2 regions of the Micromonospora sp. URMC 107 genome follow, and region 2 is predicted to be linked to the other one. Evidence: riboswitches for the same ligand, from Rfam matches in the RefSeq annotation. Region 2 holds a riboswitch; the other holds the start of a gene.
The links. Region 2 has a riboswitch for thiamine pyrophosphate ahead of ACSNN9_RS26100 (ECF transporter S component). Riboswitches for the same ligand answer to the same signal wherever they lie in the genome.
Positions count from the first base shown of each region.

Region 1: another riboswitch for thiamine pyrophosphate. It lies ahead of thiE (thiamine phosphate synthase); the one in region 2 lies ahead of ACSNN9_RS26100 (ECF transporter S component).

Region 1 is NZ_JBPQTK010000192.1:97-3,491, forward strand. Features, by position in the region: gene ACSNN9_RS26840 (aldo/keto reductase) at 6-968, shown strand; TPP riboswitch at 1,186-1,294, shown strand; gene thiE (thiamine phosphate synthase) at 1,289-1,915, shown strand; gene thiO (glycine oxidase ThiO) at 1,909-3,042, shown strand; gene thiS (sulfur carrier protein ThiS) at 3,033-3,233, shown strand; gene ACSNN9_RS26860 (thiazole synthase) at 3,238-3,395, shown strand, end outside.
Region 2 is NZ_JBPQTK010000175.1:3,026-6,420, forward strand. Features, by position in the region: gene ACSNN9_RS26090 (TIGR03943 family putative permease subunit) at 1-284, opposite strand, end outside; gene ACSNN9_RS26095 (permease) at 281-1,282, opposite strand; TPP riboswitch at 1,484-1,589, shown strand; gene ACSNN9_RS26100 (ECF transporter S component) at 1,662-2,255, shown strand; gene ACSNN9_RS26105 (ABC transporter ATP-binding protein) at 2,328-3,395, shown strand, end outside.

The DNA.
Region 1 (3,395 bases), on a different contig from region 2:
ATAGGGTGGATCTCGTGACTGAGATGACCTACCGCCGGTTGGGCGACTCCGGGCTCGTGGTGTCCGTGGTCGGCATCGGCTGCAACAACTTCGGCCGCAAGCTCGACCTCGACGGCACCCGGGCGGTGGTCGACGCCGCGCTCGACGCCGGAATCAACTTCTTCGACACCGCCGACATCTACGGGGAGCCGCAGGGCGGCTCCGAGGAGCTGCTGGGCCAGGCGCTCAAGGGCCGACGCGACGACGTCGTGGTGGCCACCAAGTTCGGCATGGACATGAACGGCATGAACGGCCCCGACTTCGGCGCCCGGGGCGCGCGTCGCTACATCGCCCGGGCGGTGGAGGCGTCGCTGCGCCGGCTCGGCACCGACCACATCGACCTGTATCAGATGCACGAGCCCGACCCGGGCACCCCGATCGACGAGACGCTCGCCGCGCTCGACGACCTCGTCCGCGCCGGCAAGGTCCGCTACCTGGGAAACTCCAACTTCGCCGGCTGGCAGATCGCCGACGCGGACTGGGTGGCCTCGTCGAACGGCCGCTCCCGCTTCATCAGCGCGCAGAACCACTACAGCCTGCTGGAGCGCGGCGTCGAGGCCGAGGTGGTGCCGGCGTGCGAGCGCTTCGGCCTCGGGCTGCTGCCGTTCTTCCCGCTGGCCAACGGGCTGCTCACCGGCAAGTACAAGCGCAACGAGGCCCCGCCGGCCGGCAGCCGCCTCGCCGGTGGCGGCCGGTACGCCCAGCGACTCGCCGCCGCCGACTGGGACACCATCGAGGCGATCGAGGCGTACGCCGCCGAGCGGGGCCTGTCGATGCTCCAGGTGGCGATCGGCGGGCTGGCCGCCCAGCCGGCGGTGACCTCGGTGATCGCCGGCGCCACCACGCCCGAGCAGGTACGCGCCAACGCGGAGGCGGGCACCTGGCAGCCCACCGACGAGGACCTGGACGCCCTGCGCGCCGTCCTCTGACGAGGGTGCGCCCGGCGGGCTGTGTCCCGCTCGGGGCCGGGCCTCGGCTTCCACGGGAAGGCGAGCCGGGGCGGTACCCGGGCGGCGGAGGGCATCCGGACAGCATGGCGTGACGGAACGGCCACGCGCCGCCCCGACCGTCGGGTTCGGGCGGTCGGTGTGAAATCCGCATCCCGACCTTGGCGGATCCGGCGATCCGTCGTACGGTGACACCCGCAAGTGACCCACGGGAGCCCGGTACACCGGGCTGAGAGGGGGGCTGTGAGCCCCCGACCGTCGAACCTGATCCGGGTAATGCCGGCGCAGGGAGGAGTGTTGCCGTGCCGTCCCTCGGGCGACTGCATCTCATCACCGACACCCGACCCGGGCGGGATCCGCTCGCCGTGCTGCGGGCCGCCCTTCCGGTGGCCCGCGCGGAACTGGTCGTGCAGGTCCGGGTGACCGACGACGCCACCGACCGGGAGGCGTACGACCTTGCCCGCCGGGTGGTCGCGCTCTGCGGCCGGTACGACGCCACCTGCCTCGTGAACGACCGGCTGCACGTGGCGCTGGCGGTGGGCGCCGCCGGTGGGCACGTCGGCGCGGACGACCTGCCGGTCGGGGCGGCCCGCCGGGTGCTCGGCGCGACCGCCGTGCTCGGCGCCACCGCCCGCGACCCGGGGACGGCCGCCGAGGCGGTCGCCGCCGGGGCCAGCTACCTGGGCGTGGGCCCCTGCCACGCCACCAGCACCAAGGCGGGGCTGCCGGCGCCGATCGGCCCGGCGGGCGTACGCGCCGTCGCCGACGCCGTGGACGTGCCGGTCGTCGCGATCGGCGGGGTGACCGCCGCCAGGGTTCCCGCACTGGTGGCCGCGGGGGCGTACGGGGTGGCGGTGGTGGGGGCGCTCTCCGGGGCGGCCGACCCGGCCCGGGCGACGGCGGAGCTGCTGGGAGCCCTGGGGTGCTGACCCGACCGGACGTCGCCGTGGTGGGGGCGGGACCGGTCGGGCTGGCGATCGCCTGGCGCTGCGCGGCACGCGGGCTCCGGGTCGTCGTGCACGACCCCGCCCCGGGCCGCGGCGCGTCCCACGTCGCCGCCGGGATGCTCGCCCCGGTCGCCGAGGCGTACTTCGGCGAGCACGAGCTGACCGGGCTGCTGACCGCCTCCGCCGCCCGCTGGCCGGCGTTCGCCGCCGAACTGACCGCCGCCAGCGGTGTCGACGTCGGCTACCGGACCGAGGGCACGCTGATGGTCGGGCTCACCGCCGACGACCTGGCCGAGGCGGGCCGGCTGTGGGCGTACCAGCAGGGGATCGGGCTGCCGGTGACGCCGCTGCGCCCCTCGGCGCTGCGGGACCGCGAGCCGGCGCTGGCGCCCCGGGTGCGCGGCGGCGCGCTCGCCGCCACCGACCACCAGGTCGACCCGCGCCGGCTCGTGCCCGCGCTGCGCACGGCCGCCGAGCGGGCCGGCGCCACGCTGGTCCCCGTCGCCGTGCACGCCCTGTCCGACGTGGACGCCGGGGTCACGGTGGTCGCGGCCGGCTGCGGTGCGGCGGCCCTGACAGGGCTGCCGGTGCGGCCGGTGAAGGGGCAGGTGGTCCGGCTCCGCGCGCCCGGCGGCGGCGCGCCGGGCTTCCGGCACGTCATCCGGGGGTACGCCGACGGCGAGCACGTCTACCTCGTCCCCCGCGCGGACGGGGAGGTGGTGGTGGGCGCGACCGTCGAGGAGCGCTCCGACACCGACGTGTCCGCCGGGGCGGTGCTGCGCCTGCTCCGCGCCGCCGTCGACCTGCTGCCCGAGCTGGCCGAGTACGACCTGGTCGAGACCCTCGCCGGCCTGCGCCCCGGCACCCCCGACAACGCCCCCATCCTCGGCCCGCTGCCCAGCCGGCCCGGCGTGCTCGCCGCGACCGGACACCACCGGCACGGCATCGTGCTCACCCCGGTCACCGCGGACCTGATCGCCGACCTGGTCGACACGGGCGTGGCGGACCCGATGCTCGCCCCCTTCACCCCGGCCCGCTTCACGCCGGCCGCGACCGCCGGGCCCACCGCCCGCCCGCCCGCATCCGAGAAGGAGCACACGTGGAACTGACGGTGAACGGCGCCGGGCGCAGCCTGCCCGGCGGCTCGACCGTGGCGGACCTGGTCCGCGCGGTCACCGACCAGCAGCGCGGCCTCGCCGTCGCGGTCAACGGGGAGGTGGTGCCGCGTACGGGCTGGCCGGCGACCCCGCTGCGCGACGGCGACCGCGTCGAGGTGCTCAGCGCCGCCCAGGGCGGGTGACGCGGTGAGCTTCGACCTGGGGGGCGTGCGCCTCACGTCCCGGCTGATCCTCGGCACCGGCGGCGCGGCCAACCTGCGCGTGCTGGAGGACGCGATCCGGGCCTCCGGCACCGAAGTGGTCACGCTGGCCCTGCGCCGGGTCGACACCGCCCCCGGCACCGC
Region 2 (3,395 bases):
ATGAGCAGCCAGCCGACCCGCGGCTCGTGGTGGCCGTGCCCGTCGTGGTCGTGCGCGTCGTCGTGGTCCTGCGCGTCGTGCTGGTCGGCGGGCGTGCGCCGCAGGATCGGGCGCAGCTCGTACCAGAGGGTCATCACCGCGGCGGCCACCAGCAGCAGGCCGGCGGCGATCAGGAAGGGCCGCAACCCCTCCTTGACGTAGCGCAGGTGCAGGTCGGTGAGGCTGGCCCGGACCACCGCGCCCCCGAGCAGCAGCAGGACGACCGCCTGCGCCTGCCGGTTCACAGCAGCACCGCCCCGGTCGCGACGGCCACCGCGACGGCCACCGCGAAGGTGGTCGGGGCGAACCGCAGCGCGAACCGCCGGCCGAAGACCCCGGCCTGCATCGAGATGAGCTTGAGGTCGACCATCGGCCCCACCACCAGGAAGACCAGTCGGGAGGTCAGCGAGAACTGCGACAGCGAGGCGGCGACGAAGGCGTCCGCCTCGGAGCAGAGCGAGAGCAGCACCGCGAGCCCGGCCAGCGCGAGCACCGAGAGCACGGGGTCGTCGGCGAGGGTCTGCAACCAGCGCTCCGGCACGACGACGTTGATCGTGGCCGCCGCCGCCGCGCCGATCACCAGGAACCCGCCGGCGTGCGTGACGTCGTGCCGGACCGCCCCCCAGAACGCCCGCCCGCGCGAGCTGTCGTCCAGCTCCGGCCGGCGCGGCAGCCGGATCCAGTCGGCCCGGCCGAGGCGCAGCCACAGCCAGCCCATGGCCATCGCGACGACCAGGCTCGCGACGGCCCGGCCGAGGACCATCGCCGGGTCGTCGGGGAAGGCCACCGCGGTGGCGGTGAGCACGATCGGGTTGATCGCCGGGGCGGCGAGCAGGAACGCCAGGGCGGCGGCGGGGGTGACCCCGCGCCGGATCAGCGAGCCGGCGATCGGCACCGCCCCGCACTCGCAGCCGGGCAGCACCACGCCGGCCGCGCTGGCCACCGGCACCGCGAGCGCGGGATGGCGCGGCAGCGCCCGGGCCCAGAACGACCGGGGCACGAAGACCGCGATCACCGCGGAGAGCAGCACCCCGAAGACCAGGAACGGCACCGCCTGCACCATGACCGAGACGAAGACGGTGGTCCAGGTCTGCAACCGGGGCGCGGAGAGGGCGCGGGCGAGCGGCTCGCGGAAGACGATCAGCAGGATCAGCAGGCCGGCGAGCACCTCCACCGACCCGATCCGCCGCTCCGGGCGGCGGGGCGCCGCCGGCGTCTCCTCGCGTACGCCCGGGGCGGCCACGCCCACCGCGCCCGGACGCGGCCCGTCCGGCACGCGGCGCTCAGCCTCGGATGTCACGTACGTGTCCCTCTGCCGGTTCTCCAGTGGCCGCCCGAGAGTACCGGGGCGGAATCGACCGCGTCGATCGAACGCGCAGGTGAGCTGCGGAAAGATCACTTTGCCCGATGATCTTCAAAGGTGTTAGCGTCGGCGCGACAACTTCACATCCGACAGGGGAGCGCACAGCGCTGAGAGTGCGGGCACCGCCCGCAGACCCTCGAACCTGATCTGGGTAATGCCAGCGCAGGGAGTTCGGTCGACCTCCAGCCGCGTCGACGTCCGGCACATCCGGGCGCGGCGTGCGTCTTCTCCTGGTTCTCGTTCGGGACTGGGAGCAATCATGCGAGACAACAACACCACCACCCGGTGGCGCACCGTCGACGTCGTCGTCGCCGCGGTGATCGCGGTGGCCTTCGGCGTCATCTTCTGGGCCTGGGGCCTGCTGTGGCGGGCCGTCGACCCGGCGTTCGCGTTCTTCCCGGCCGGCCAGGCGATCATGTACGGCGTGTGGCTGGTCCCGGCCGTCCTCGGCGGCCTGGTGATCCGCAAGCCCGGCGCGGCGCTCTTCTGCGAGGCGGTGGCGGCGACGGTCTCCGCGCTGCTCGGCTCGGAGTGGGGCGGCGTCACCATCGTCCAGGGCCTGATCCAGGGACTCGGCGCCGAGCTGGCCTTCGCCGCGTTCCGCTACCGCTCGTTCCGGCTGCCCACCGCGCTGCTCGCCGGCGCGCTGACCGGCCTCGGCGCGGCGCTGTTCGACTTCTTCGTCTGGAACAGCGAGTACGCCCTGGGCAGCTACCGGATCCCGTACGCCCTGCTCACCATCGTCAGCGCCACCGTCGTCGCCGGTGCCGGCGGCTGGGCCCTGACCCGCGCCCTGGCCACCACGGGCGCCCTGGACCGGTTCCCCGCCGCCCGCGACCGCGCCCCGATCTGACCCGCACCACGGAAATGGGGTCGATCATGAGGTTGGCGGCACGCCGGGCGACGGGCGTGGGCCGTACGCGGGGTGGACCTGCGCGTCGAGGCCGGCGAGCGGGTGCTGCTGCTGGGGCCCTCCGGGGCCGGCAAGAGCACCCTGCTCGCCGCGCTGGCCGGGCTGCTGCCCGAGGACTCGGGCGAGCAGGAGGGCACCGTCGAGATCGACGGGCTCGACCCCCGCAAGGGCCGGGAACGGGTGGGCATCGTCTTCCAGGACCCGCAGACCCAGCTCGTGATGGCCCGCAGCGGCGACGACGTGGCGTTCGGACTGGAGAACCGGGGGGTCCCCGCCGGGGAGATCTGGCCCCGCGTCGACGAGGCGCTGATCCGGGTCGGCTTCCCGTACCCCCGGGACCGCCCCACCGCCGCGCTCTCCGGCGGCGAGCAGCAACGGCTCGCCCTGGCCGGGGTGCTGGCGCTGCGGCCCGGGTTGCTGCTGCTCGACGAGCCGACCGCCAACCTCGACCCGACCGGCGCGGCGCTGATCCGGGCGGCGGTGGCCGGCGCGCTGGACGCCGACACCACGCTGATCCTGGTCGAGCACCGGGTCGCCGAGGCGCTGCCCCTGGTCGACCGGGTGGTCGTGCTCGAACCGGGTGGCGGCGTCCGCGCCGACGGCACGCCCGAGGCGGTCTTCGGCACGCACGGCGACGCGCTCGCCGACGAGGGCGTCTGGGTGCCCGGCCGCCCGGTACCGCCCCGCCACGCGACCGCGCCGGCCGGCGACGTGCTGCTCACCGCCGACCGGCTCGCCCTGCCGCCCCGGCTGGCCGCCGTCGACCTGGCGGTACGCGCGGGCGAGGCGCTCGCCGTCCTCGGGCCCAACGGGGCCGGCAAGTCGACCCTCGCCCTGCTGCTCGGTGGCCTGCTCAGGCCCGGAGCCGGTCGGGTCGCGGCGACGACGGCACTGGCCGGCGACGGCGCCCGCACTCCCCCGCACCGCTGGCGCGCCCCGGCGCTGGCCCGCCGGGTCGGCTCGGTCTTCCAGGACCCGGAGCACCAGTTCGTCACCAACACGGTCTACGACGAGCTGGCGCTCGGCCCGCGCCGCACCGGCCAGCCCGAGGCGGCAATCCGGTCCATTGTGGACGGGCTG